One region of the Rossellomorea sp. YZS02 genome, then DNA from elsewhere that is predicted to be linked to it. Evidence: riboswitches for the same ligand, from Rfam matches in the RefSeq annotation. Region 1 holds a riboswitch; the other holds the start of a gene.
What was found. Region 1 has a riboswitch for S-adenosylmethionine ahead of mtnK (S-methyl-5-thioribose kinase). Riboswitches for the same ligand answer to the same signal wherever they lie in the genome.
Positions count from the first base shown of each region.

Region 2: another riboswitch for S-adenosylmethionine. It lies ahead of metK (methionine adenosyltransferase); the one in region 1 lies ahead of mtnK (S-methyl-5-thioribose kinase).

Region 1 covers NZ_JAXBLY010000004.1:4,583-11,061, forward strand. Annotated here, with positions in the region: gene SLH55_RS05240 (PAS domain S-box protein) at 1-911, shown strand, start outside; gene SLH55_RS05245 (methylated-DNA--[protein]-cysteine S-methyltransferase) at 926-1,381, shown strand; gene SLH55_RS05250 (metalloregulator ArsR/SmtB family transcription factor) at 1,549-2,139, shown strand; gene mtnA (S-methyl-5-thioribose-1-phosphate isomerase) at 2,184-3,236, opposite strand; gene mtnK (S-methyl-5-thioribose kinase) at 3,250-4,434, opposite strand; SAM riboswitch class I at 4,544-4,700, opposite strand; gene SLH55_RS05265 (carbon-nitrogen family hydrolase) at 4,791-5,573, opposite strand; gene SLH55_RS05270 (pyridoxal phosphate-dependent aminotransferase) at 5,691-6,479, shown strand, end outside.
Region 2 covers NZ_JAXBLY010000019.1:66,488-72,966, forward strand. Annotated here, with positions in the region: gene SLH55_RS17660 (gamma carbonic anhydrase family protein) at 1-503, shown strand, start outside; gene metK (methionine adenosyltransferase) at 735-1,937, opposite strand; SAM riboswitch class I at 2,149-2,295, opposite strand; gene pckA (phosphoenolpyruvate carboxykinase (ATP)) at 2,618-4,207, shown strand; gene SLH55_RS17675 (lmo0937 family membrane protein) at 4,266-4,415, opposite strand; gene SLH55_RS17680 (GNAT family N-acetyltransferase) at 4,583-5,371, shown strand; gene SLH55_RS17685 (biotin transporter BioY) at 5,414-5,974, opposite strand; gene metE (5-methyltetrahydropteroyltriglutamate--homocysteine S-methyltransferase) at 6,307-6,479, opposite strand, start outside.

The sequences.
Region 1 (6,479 bases):
TGGAAAAAGATCAGCTCATCGGTAAGGATGTTCGGGAAATATTGAATATAGAGCCTGGTGAAGAATCGTATGATGAATATTTGCAGCAGTTGAAAGAGGACGGTCAAGCGACGTTTTTAAAGACGTTAACTTCATATAGGGAAAGAGTTCAATATGTAGAGCTATCATCTAAATATAATTTACTTTCCAACCTGAATTTAACTATCATCCGTGACATTACAGATCAGATTGAAATGCAGGAACAATTAAGAAAATCAGATACATTAAGTGTTGTGGGGGAACTTGCTGCAGGGATCGCCCACGAGATCAGGAACCCGATGACCGCACTTAAAGGGTTCATTCAACTGCTGGAAAACAGCGTGGGCAAAGATCATGAAATGTACTTTAATGTTATCACTTCTGAATTTCAGCGAATTGAGTCGATCATTACGGAATTTCTGGTACTGGCAAAGCCTCAGGCAATCCAATTCCAGGAAACGGATTTAATCAAAATCATGAAGGATACGGTTGAATTATTAAGTGCCCAGGCAGTCATGCATAATGTTCAGTATGAGGAAAATTATCAGGTGAACCTGCCGTCTATCGTAGCTGAACCCAATCAGTTAAAGCAGGTATTCATCAATGTGATTAAGAATGCCATTGAAGTAATGTCAGGTGGCGGGGTCATTTCAATCAGCATCAAGGAAACAGCAGAAGAAATGATTCATATCGAAATCAAGGACCAGGGAGGCGGGATCTCAAAAGATAAAATAAAAAAGCTTGGTGAACCCTTTTATACAACAAAGGAACGAGGGACTGGACTTGGCCTGATGGTAAGCTTTAAAATTATTAAAGAGCATAAAGGAAGCGTCCAGGTTGAGAGCATGGTTGGAGAAGGGACCATCTTCCATATTTATTTGCCAAAATCATAAAGGAGTCCTTTAAAATGTCGTTTCATTCAATCACTATTGCTAGTCCCATCGGGAACCTTAAGCTTTCTGCAGATCAAAATCAATTGCTTTCTGTGCAGTTCGTTGAAGAAGAAGTATCCAATGAAGCGGATCATCCCATTCTTCTAAAGGCGAAGGAACAGCTGCATGAATTTTTTAATGGGGAAAGGAGAGTATTTGATCTTCCTCTGAAAATAGAAGGAACAGACTTTCAATTGGAAGTATGGAATGCCCTTCAAGACATCCCATATGGTGAAACCTGTTCGTATCAAGATTTAGCAGAAACCGTTCGTAGACCTAAAGCCGTGCGGGCAGTTGGACAGGCGAATAAAGCAAACCGGTTCCCCATCATCATCCCCTGTCACCGAGTCATCGGGAAGAATAAGAAACTCACAGGCTATGCAGGTACGCAAATCGATAAAAAAGAAATCTTATTGTCACTGGAAAGTTAAGGAAAACAGATATAATCCCCTGGGATTATATCTGTTTTTTTTTATGCATCTTGCACCAGTTACCACAGACTTGATGAATCTTTCTGAAAAAACAGATTGATTCTTTCACCTGTTTAGATTATCATCTAATTAGATGATAATCTAATTATAAAAAGGGGTGGCAACTTTTGCAGCTTAGTAAACAGGTGGCTTTTCATAAAACAATGGGGGATCCGACCCGTATTAAGATTGTCTACTTACTGGCAGAAGAAAACCTGCACGTAGGGGCCATTGCGGGGAAACTTGGGCTTACGGCACCCACAATCTCCCATCATTTGACGAAGCTTAAAGAATGCAATCTTGTCTATTCAAGACGGGAGAAAAACACGATTTACTATTTTCTGAATAAAAAAGTACTAAATCATCACGGGGATGTTCTTCACAGATTTGCTCATGAAGAGAAAGGGGAAAGAACGTTGACAGAACAACTAATGAAAGAGAAACAGAAAGTGAAAAATAATTTCCTGGAGAAAAATGGACGGATCAAGACCATTCCTTCACAACAAAAGAAAAAACTATTCATACTCGAACATATGGTGGAGGGACTCAAAGTGGGTGAAAAGTATGAGGAAAAAGAATTGAATGAATATATTCAACAATTCCATGAAGACTTTGCCACATTAAGGAGAGAATTCATCATCCATCAGTTCATGTACCGTGAAAATGGCATATACGAGGTGAATCCGAGGGAAATGTGGGCTTCTACCAAGCTGATATAACCGGATAGATAGGGGAAAAGAGAAGGTGAAGTCCCTTCTCTTCTTTAAATTACTCCAATGGCACGTCCTATGCTTTCTTCAAAGTCAGGATACAACACTCCTTTTTCTGTGATGATACCAGCAATCAACTCATTCGAGGTCACGTCAAAGGCGGGATTATAAACTGGGACATTTTCTGGGGCGATGATGGAGCCTGCCATCGTCGTGATTTCTTCACGTGCTCTTTCTTCTATGGGGATATCCTCACCTGTCTTAGAGTCCAGATCAAACGTGGAGGAGGGAGCAGCCACATAAAAAGGAATACTGTAATGGCTACATAGAATGGCAAGCATCGATGTTCCGATTTTATTTGCAGTATCCCCATTTGCAGCTATACGGTCAGCGCCGACTATCACCGCTTCCACTCCTTTCTCCTTGATAGTATGAGCGGCCATGCTGTCGGTAATAAGGGTCACGTCAACACCTGACTGCTGAAGTTCCCAAGCAGTCAGACGAGCACCCTGAAGCACTGGCCGAGTTTCACAGGCGAACACTTGAAACCCGATCCCTTTCTCCCTTCCTAAGTGAAAAGGGGAGAGTGCAGTTCCATATTTACTTGTGGCAATGCTTCCGGCATTGCAAATGGTCATAACCTTACGCTTATCATCCAATACTGTCAGGGCAAACTCCCCGATCATCCTGCATACCTCCTCATCCTCTGTATGAATCTGGATAGCTGTATGAATCAAATCGGTCTTTGCTTCATTTACGGTTTGTACATGTTCCAGTACTTTATCCAGGCGGTTCAATGCCCAGAATAAATTGACAGCAGTCGGCCTTGAATCTGCAAGGTATTTTTTATCACGTGTGAAAAGGCTCATGAACTCTTTCAGATTTTCTGTGTCATATTGACTTGCGGCTAGAGCGAGCCCGTATGCCGCAGTGATCCCGATTGCCGGTGCCCCCCTTACTTTGAGTGAGACAATCGCTTCATAATATTCATGCAGATTTCTAAGTTTAAGATATTCAACTACATTTGGCAGCTTTTGTTGATTAAGGATCAGTAAATGATCTTCATGCCACTCGAGTGAGGTTGGTATGGTAAGTGTTTGTGTCATGAGTATCTCCTTTTCATTCAGAATGTGACCGTACAATCGTCAGAAGTTCCTCGATCGATTGAATATCCATACGGTTTATAATGAGTCTTTTTCCAATGTTCAAACAGGCCCGTTTTGCTTTTAGCCTACGTTCCTTACAACTGATGCTCTCCAGGTCATCCACATGTGCAAGACCGATCGTCCTTCTGATACATTCACATCCTGCAAAGCCGATGCTGTCCCGGAAACTTTTCTCCAATACATATTCAAGATACCCATCGACTTTCGTATAGGCATCTCCACTCTCTTTCCAATGTCCCGCGAACGTTGAAGAGAAAACGTGCCAAGTATTTTTGATAGTATCAAGAATGGTTTCTTTTTCTTCAGGATTTGAGACTACTTGGAAAATGAGGTTGGCAATAAATTGACCTATATCGAAACCAATTGGTCCATAAAATGCAAATTCCGGGTCGATCACTTTCGTTTGGCAGGTATCGACAAATATACTGCCCGTATGAAGATCCCCGTGCAGCAGTGCTTCGCCTTCAGTCAAGAAGCTCTTCTTTAATTTTGCCACCTCGAGTTTCACCTTGAAATCATCCCATAATTGTTGAACATCCTCGGTTAGTTCTTCCTCATAGTCATTAGTTTCGCTATTAAAGAAAGGATCCGTGAAAACAAGGTCTTCGGTAATTTTACATAGTTCAGGATTTGAAAATTCCTTCACATATTCCTTTTTCTTAAAGGGATGTAAGGCATAATCCGATGTGAAATACAATGTATTCCCGAGAAATGTCCCTATATCCTCTGATAGCTTAGGATATTTGCTTCCTTGGATTAGGCCTGTGCGAGCAATTGTGAGTTTGCTTAGATCCTCCATCACGGTAATGGCTAGTGCTGGATCAGAATAATATACTTCCGGTACGAGGTCTCCAACAAATGACCTCTGAAGATTTAGGGCACTCGCTTCAATCCTTGCCCTCTCGATAGTCAGGGGCCAGCTTTCACCAACAACTTTTGCATAAGGAAGAGCTTGTTTGATGATGATCCCTTTATCTGTACTCCGTTCAACTACATGAAAGACCAGATTCAGGTTTCCATCTCCGATTTCTTCACAAGTTAATTGAGAAGCATCATCAAAAATTTTTAGACGTTTGGCCAACGCTATGGCAGATAGTTCAGTAAGTGGTTGATACGTATTGAGTTTGGTGAGTGCCATTGTATTTCCTCCTATTGATGCACCTTTTGGGGTGTGATGGAGGCTTTTCCGGGGCAATAGAAAAGCCTCTTCCATGTTTGAAAGAGGCTTGAAGATTCATCTTCGTCGCCTCTTATCTCTCAGAAAGACTATCTTTCTGTTGGAATTAGCACCGTGCCTTACTGGATTGATCAATCCGGCGCATAGAGCGCCCCGTTTTTCAACGGTATGATGGTCGGTTGCTGGGCTTCATAGGGCCAAATCCCTCAGCCAGCTCTTGATAAGAGTTGCGTACACTATTTAATTAATTTTCAGAATGTTTCATTTGAATTGAATAGTACCATTGAAGTATTTTCCATGTCAATGATTTTTTGAAATTAATAGAAATCCGGTCTCCGATCCTGGAAGATGGGAATTTTCCTACGGACTTCTTCTACCTCTTGCAGATCGATTGCGGCTGAAACCAGTTGTTCTGTGTGAGTACCTTGAGCAAGGATTTTGCCCCAAGGGTCAATGATGAGGGAGCACCCTCCAAACTCATTGTCAGGATCATGACCAACACGGTTGCAGGCGATAACAAAGCATTGATTTTCGATCGCACGTGCCCTTAAGAGTGTTTGCCAGTGATCGATTCTTGCTCGCGGCCACTCAGCAACCACATAAACAACCTTGGCTCCCAATAGTACATGCTTTCTGAACCATTCTGGAAAACGGATGTCGTAACAAATGAGTCCAGCCATTTTTGTATCATCAAGAGTAAACATTCCGTCCTCATGTCCTGGAAGTAAATAAAGATGTTCATCCATCAGTTTAAACAGGTGAAGTTTTGAATACTGTTTGACCAACTGTCCGTTAGAATCAACGGCTAAAAGTGTATTTTTTACCCCTTCTTTCGTTTTGTTCGCAACAGATCCACCTATGATATGTATTGAATATTTTTTTGAAAGGGAAGTAAGGTAGGAAGAGGAATCCTTTGCTTCTTCATCTGCAATTTCATCCATCCTTGTAAGGTCATAGCCTGTTGTCCACAGCTCGGGAAGAACGACTGTATGACAGCCATCATCTTTTGCTTTTTTGACCCAATGTTCTACTTTTCCTTTGTTTTCTTCTGGACGCCCATATGCGATGTCCATTTGGGCGAGTCCGATCTTTTGAATCATTATCTTCACCTCATGTACTTTTTTGAATATATTCCTTTACATTCTTTATTCTTCGTTATATCATTTGTGACTAGAATTTGAAAGTAATTAATTTTCAAAAAATAAGTAGGTGAGTGTATGAAAAACTTTAAAAAGGCAGCACGTTTGGAGTTACTGCCTCAACAATTTTTCGCATCACTGGCAGGAACAGTGAATGCTGCGATGAAAGAGGGGCATGACGTCATTAACTTAGGCCAGGGAAACCCGGATCAGCCGACGCCCCGGCATATCGTGGAAAAATTGACAGAAGCTGCAGCTTCTCCGATCAACCATAAATATCCTCCATTTCGAGGGTTAACGTCCTTTAAAGAGGCTATTTCTTCATTCTACTTCCGTGAATACGGGGTTAAGGTCGATCCGGAAACAGAAGTAGCCGTCCTGTTTGGGGGAAAAGCAGGGCTAGTTGAAATCCCCCAATGCTTATTGAATCCAGGTGACGGGGTATTAGTACCCGATCCAGGTTATCCGGATTATGTATCAGGTGTGGCTTTGGCGGAAGCTGAGATGATCAAGATGCCCCTGAAGGAAGAACATGGATTTCTACCTGATTATCGCATTCATTCCAGCGAGGAATTAGAAAAGACCAAATTGATGTTCCTCAACTATCCCAATAATCCTACTGGAGCAACCGCAACTGCATCATTTTTCGAAGGGACAGTGGAATTTGCGGCACAGCATGATATTTGTGTGGTCCACGACTTTGCCTATGGCGCGATTGGATTCGATGGCAAAAAGCCCATAAGTTTTCTGCAAACAGAAGGTGCCAAGGACGTAGGGATAGAGATTTATACGTTATCCAAAACGTATAATATGGCCGGTTGGAGAGTCGGTTTTGCCGTTGGGAATAAGAGTGTCATTGAAGCGATC
Region 2 (6,479 bases), on a different contig from region 1:
ATTACGATAAAAAACCTGTCATCGCACAGTCGGCTTTCATTGCCGATTATGTAACCATCTCCGGAGACGTGGAGATTGGTGAAGAATCAAGTATTTGGTTCAATACCGTCATCAGGGGGGATGTTGCGCCCACTAAGATCGGTGATAAAGTAAATATACAGGATAACTCCATCCTTCATCAGAGTCCAAATAACCCTCTTATCCTTGAAGATGAAGTCACTGTCGGTCATGGGGTGATTTTACATAGCTGCAAGATCAGAAAAAAGGCATTGATCGGAATGGGATCAATCATCCTCGATAATGCTGAAATTGGCGAAGGGGCTTTTATCGGCGCAGGGAGCCTCGTACCCCAGGGAAAGGTCATACCGCCTAATACCCTTGCTTTCGGACGGCCGGCAAAAGTCGTGAGGGAACTGAACGAACATGATATTAGTGAAATGAAGCGCATTTCAAGGGAATACGCAGAAAAAGGTCAGTATTATAAAAATATCAAACCGTTTTAACTACCTATACTTGGGATACCCCATCCATCCTTAGATTACTCATGGAATATTTTCTTGTAAAGAGGAACGGGCATGAAGTTCCCTTCCATTTCACGAAGTTATCTGCCATATATAAATTTTCATCTGTCAAAATGACGATATACCTGCTATAGGAGTAAACCGACAATACAAGCCTTTTCATCACCAAAAAAAGACCAACACCTCTTGAGTGTTGGTCTTTTTTATCTTTCCTTATTCGCCTAAAGCTTCTGCTTTCAAAGCTTCTGCTTTGTTCGTGCGTTCCCAAGGAAGATCAAGATCGTTACGGCCGAAGTGTCCGTAAGCAGCTGTCTGCTTGTAGATCGGACGACGAAGGTCTAACATTTTGATGATTCCAGCCGGGCGCAGATCAAAGTTATTACGAACCACGTCAATTAGAACGTCTTCTGATACTTTACCTGTTCCGAATGTATCAACGGAGATGGACACCGGTTGTGCAACCCCGATTGCATACGCCAATTGAACTTCACATTTTTCAGCAAGTCCTGCTGCTACTATGTTTTTCGCTACATAACGCGCTGCGTAAGCCGCTGAACGGTCCACTTTCGTTGCATCCTTACCAGAGAATGCACCTCCACCGTGACGCGCGTATCCGCCATATGTGTCAACGATGATTTTACGTCCTGTTAATCCTGCATCACCTTGTGGTCCACCGATTACGAAGCGGCCAGTCGGGTTGATGAAGTATTTCGTTTCTTCATCGATCAGTTCTTTCGGTACAACTGGGTCAATGACATATTCTTTCAGGTTGCGCTGAATTTGCTCAAGCGTCACTTCAGGATGATGCTGAGTAGAGATAACGATTGTGTCGATGCGAACCGGCTTGTCGTTTTCATCGTATTCAACGGTTACTTGCGTTTTTCCATCCGGACGAAGGTAAGGAAGAATTTCTTCTTTACGAACCTCTGTCAGACGACGAGAGATTTTGTGTGCAAGAGAAATCGGAAGAGGCATAAGCTCTTTCGTTTCATTACAAGCAAATCCGAACATTAACCCCTGGTCCCCGGCACCGATGGCATCGATTTCTTCATCGGACATTTGACCTTCGCGAGCTTCAAGTGCCTGGTCCACACCTTGAGCGATATCGGCAGACTGCTCATCGATGGAAGTCAGAACAGCACATGTTTCAGCATCAAAGCCGTATTTCGCGCGAGTATAACCGATTTCACGGATCGTTTCACGAACGATTTTCGGAATATCGACATACGTATTTGTAGTGATTTCACCTGCAACCAGCACAAGACCCGTTGTAACAGATGTTTCACACGCTACACGTGCATTCGGATCATTGGTAAGAATTGCATCAAGAATTGAATCAGAGATTTGGTCACAAATTTTATCTGGATGTCCTTCGGTTACGGACTCAGATGTAAACAGACGACGTTTAGTTGACATCAAGGTTCCTCCTTAAGCATATTTGTCAGAAACAGTTCCGACAAAAAGTAAACAGATACGGTACTCATTTCCCTAAGTAGTATGAAGTAAACATGATTCTTTTATCAAACAATCATGATTTATGTGCATGTGGTCCACTATAAACAGAAAAAACCCTTCCTCGGGGAAAAGCTTCAGAGGAAAGGTTTCAGATCATAGCCGCGCCTTTTCTCTCTTATCGTTCAAGGTTTTAGAGACCTTGCCTCAGTTTAGCACCTTCGCTTAATCGGATCGATTCATAAAGAAGAAGATCCTTACACTATTTAGCAGGTTGCTGGGTTTCATAGGGTCTGCTCCCTCCACCAGCTCAGGATAAGAGTATCCGTTCAAGGAACAATGATAACGTTTAGGACAAAGGGTGTCAACTTTTTTTCGAATGACAGGTTTAACCAGCTTTAGAGCATGCCACTGGAAGTCACAGTCTGTCTAAAATAGCCTAATTCATCCATGAGGCTAAACATTCTTTTCACATTTTCATATATATAAGAAGAAACAAGCTATATCAGGGAGAAAAATGTGACAAAATGAAGACACATTATAAAATTAAATAAATAGTATAGACTAATAGCTTGATTGTGTTATACTATTTTTGTAAAGTAAACGATTCCATTTAAATAAATTTATATAAAGGAAGGGTTCTAATGAATTCAGTGAGCATGTCTAATGAATTAACGGAATTACTTAACGGTCAAAACATCCAGGAACAATTATCTGTTTCTCAACTAGTCGAAAAGGTCCTTCAACGAAATGAAGGAGTTTTAACTTCATCAGGTGCAATCAGAGCAGAAACTGGTAAATACACAGGACGCTCTCCTAAGGATAAATTTATTGTAGAAGAACCAACGACGAAAGATAAAATCGAATGGGGTTCTGTCAATCAGCCGATCTCTTCGGAATCATTCGATAAATTATATACGAAAGTCATCGAATACTTAAAAGAAAAAGAAGAAGTATTTTCATTTAAAGGGTTCGCAGGCGCCGACCCGAAACATAGACTGCCGATCCAGGTAATCAATGAATTTGCGTGGCATAATCTTTTTGCCCACCAATTATTCATCCGCCCGGAAACAGATGAGTTAAAAGATCATCAATCAGAGTTCACCGTCATTTCAGCGCCGAACTTCAAAGCTGATCCGGAAGTGGATGGCACTCACTCTGAAACGTTTATCATCGTTTCATTTGAAAAAAGAATCGTATTGATCGGCGGAACGGAATATGCCGGTGAAATGAAGAAGTCGATCTTCTCCGTGATGAACTATGTACTTCCTGAATCCGATATCCTGTCCATGCACTGTTCTTCAAACGTTGGACGCGAAGGCGATGTCGCATTGTTCTTCGGATTATCCGGTACTGGTAAAACGACTTTATCCGCAGATCCTAACCGCCGTTTGATCGGTGATGATGAGCACGGATGGTCCCCGAACGGTGTATTCAATATCGAAGGCGGCTGCTATGCGAAATGTATCGGGTTAACGCGTGAGAAGGAGCCACAGATTTTTGATGCAATCCGTTTCGGTTCAGTACTTGAAAATGTCGTTCTTGATGACATGTCCCGCCTCCCGGATTATGATGATAACACTTTAACAGAAAACACGCGTGCTGCCTACCCCCTTCAAGCGATGGAAAACATCGTGGAGCCAAGTATAGCAGGACACCCAAATACGATTGTATTCCTGACAGCTGATGCATTCGGCGTATTACCTCCGATCAGCAAGCTGACAAAAGAACAGGCAATGTACCATTTCTTAAGCGGATATACATCAAAGCTTGCAGGTACTGAGCGCGGAATCACGTCACCGCAAGCTACATTCTCAACTTGCTTTGGATCTCCATTCCTTCCGCTTCCTGCCACTCGTTATGCAGAAATGCTTGGTAAGAAGATCGATGAGCACAATGCACAGGTATTCTTAGTGAACACTGGTTGGACCGGTGGAGAATACGGTGTCGGAAACCGCATGAAGCTTTCTTACACCCGTGCCATGATTCAAGCCGCTCTTGAAGGCGAACTGACGAATGTTGAAACGGCGACAGATGAAATCTTCGGTCTGAACATCCCGGTCCACGTTCCTGGTGTTCCAGACGAAGTCCTTCAGCCTAAGAAGACCTGGTCCAATGAATCCGCTTATGAAGCGAAGGCAAAAGAACTTGCTCACAAGTTCAACGAGAACTTCAAGAAATTCTCAAACGTCCCTTCTGACATCGAACAAAAAGGCGGCCCGTCCGTTAAATAAATCATCCTGACATACAAAGGTCCGTCCCTCACATTTGAGGGACGGACCTTTGTTATCGTTATAGCCCTTTTTTCCGGCCGGTGATTCTGTTGAATAAGAATACAACAACGGCGATGATCAGTAGAACATGGATGACGGCTCCACCGATTTTAAAGATCAATCCTAGTAACCAAAGAACTAATAAAATTCCGATGATGGTCCAAAGCATTTGTGCTCCTCCTTAAAACTGTTCTTGCTCATAAGTTTCCCTAATACTCGGATTTTAAAACCATTACCAATTCCCCATTCTTTTTCTGATTTCACCTAAAAATAAAACTTTACTAAATATTACTAATTTTGGTATGATTATGATTAAATTTTACAGGGGGAATCAAGATGATCAGACAGCTTACAGAAAAAGATCACGATAGTTGCCAGCAGCTTATTCAACAACAACCTGCTGAGAATTTATTCATCATCGGGGACATTGAAGCCTTCGGATATGAGCAGGATTTCCAGAGAATCTGGGGCGATTTCGATGATGAAGGAAACTTAAGGGGGATCCTCCTTAAGTACCGGGAAAACTTCATTCCGTTTTCCATGGGGGAATTCGATGCGGAAGGGTTCGCCGCTATTATCAACGGGACGGAAGACTACAGCATCGTTTCAGGTTTGAAACGAATTGTCACTGAAGTTGAACCCTACTTATCAAGGAAGATCGATTCGAAGAGACATATGTATTATGCCAAATGCGACAGTACCTCGGCCATGGATGACCACGATCTGCCCCATGTGAAAGAGGCCAATTTCGATGATTTACCGAAGCTTGTAGAGCTGTTGAACGCTATCCCTGAGTTCAGCGGAGGAAGTTTTACAGTGGAGAAAAGAAAGCACGGGATGGAAAAAGGGGTTGCCCGCAGCTACTTCGTGGAACAGGATGGACAGTTTGTTTCTTCCGCGTCCACTACGGCGGAAAATAGCATGTCCGCCATGATCGTCGCTGTATGCACCCACCCCCAGTATAAGAAAAAGGGATATGCCACAGAGTGCATGACGAAGCTTTGCCGTGACGTTCTAAACGAAGGAAAAGAGCTTTGCCTTTTCTATGATAATCCTGAAGCAGGAAAGATATATAAACGGATTGGATTTAAGGATATTGGTTACTGGTCAATGTATAAATTCTAAATAAAAAAAAGTGGATTCCTAAAAATAGGAGTCCACTTTTACTTATGCGGCCACTTTCCGACTCTGGATCAATTTTGCCTGAACCAAACGCTTTCTTACCGTAATACCTATCCAGCTTGCCAGGAACGCTTTGATCAGACCGACTACGATAAACGGATAAACTCCCGCTGCCATCGCCTGATTCCAGCCCAGGTCCGCTACAAATTTCAGTTGAATGGTCCCCAGGATCAATGTAATGATCATCCCAACCGTATTGGCGATCATCGCCATCGGAATGGTGAACTTCGTTTTTTCAAGAATATAACCTGTAAAGAAAGCCGCTACGATAAAGCCAAAAATATAGCCGCCGGTCGGACCGACAAGCACTTGCGCACCCCCGCTGAACCCTGCGAACACGGGTACCCCGACAGCACCTAGTGCCGCATAACAAATCAGCGACAATGCCCCATATCTGCTTCCAAGGATCGTAGCCGTGATTCCGACTGCCAGTGTTTGCCCGCTGATGGGAACGAGTGGCAATGGTATTTCAATCTGTGCGAAGATCCCCGTCATCGCTGCAAAGATCGCACAGTGGATGATCATCCTCAGTTTTTCTCCATTCATGTGTGAATCCCCCTTGTGTATGTAAACTCTATATAAGTATAAGTTAACACATATCACGTGTATTGGGGAAGAAAATTTTCATCTGTTGAGTAGACCCAAGGTTCTCTATTACTGGGGAGCATATATATTACATACCTTCTCACTTGCCATAAGCTTCACCTCAGATTTTAAAGATATTCTCCCCTTCTCCAACTCATCTTCTCTCTTATCACTGATCATATATAGGCAAGTATGCTGAGGGTATCGCTCATTGTATACCTGTATAATTCTCCCGATGGCTACGTAGGACATTTGTTGCTCCTTTCATGATGTTCATTCTATGACGCATGTTCTTACTCATTCTTCACGAGAAGTTCTGAACGGACATGCTTCGCTGATTCCACCATCACTTTTAGGGATGAAATGGTTTCAGCAATTCCCCTGGTTTTCAAACCACAATCAGGATTAATCCAAAACTGTGTAGGATTCAACACTTTTAAAGAACGCTTAATATGCTTGATGATTT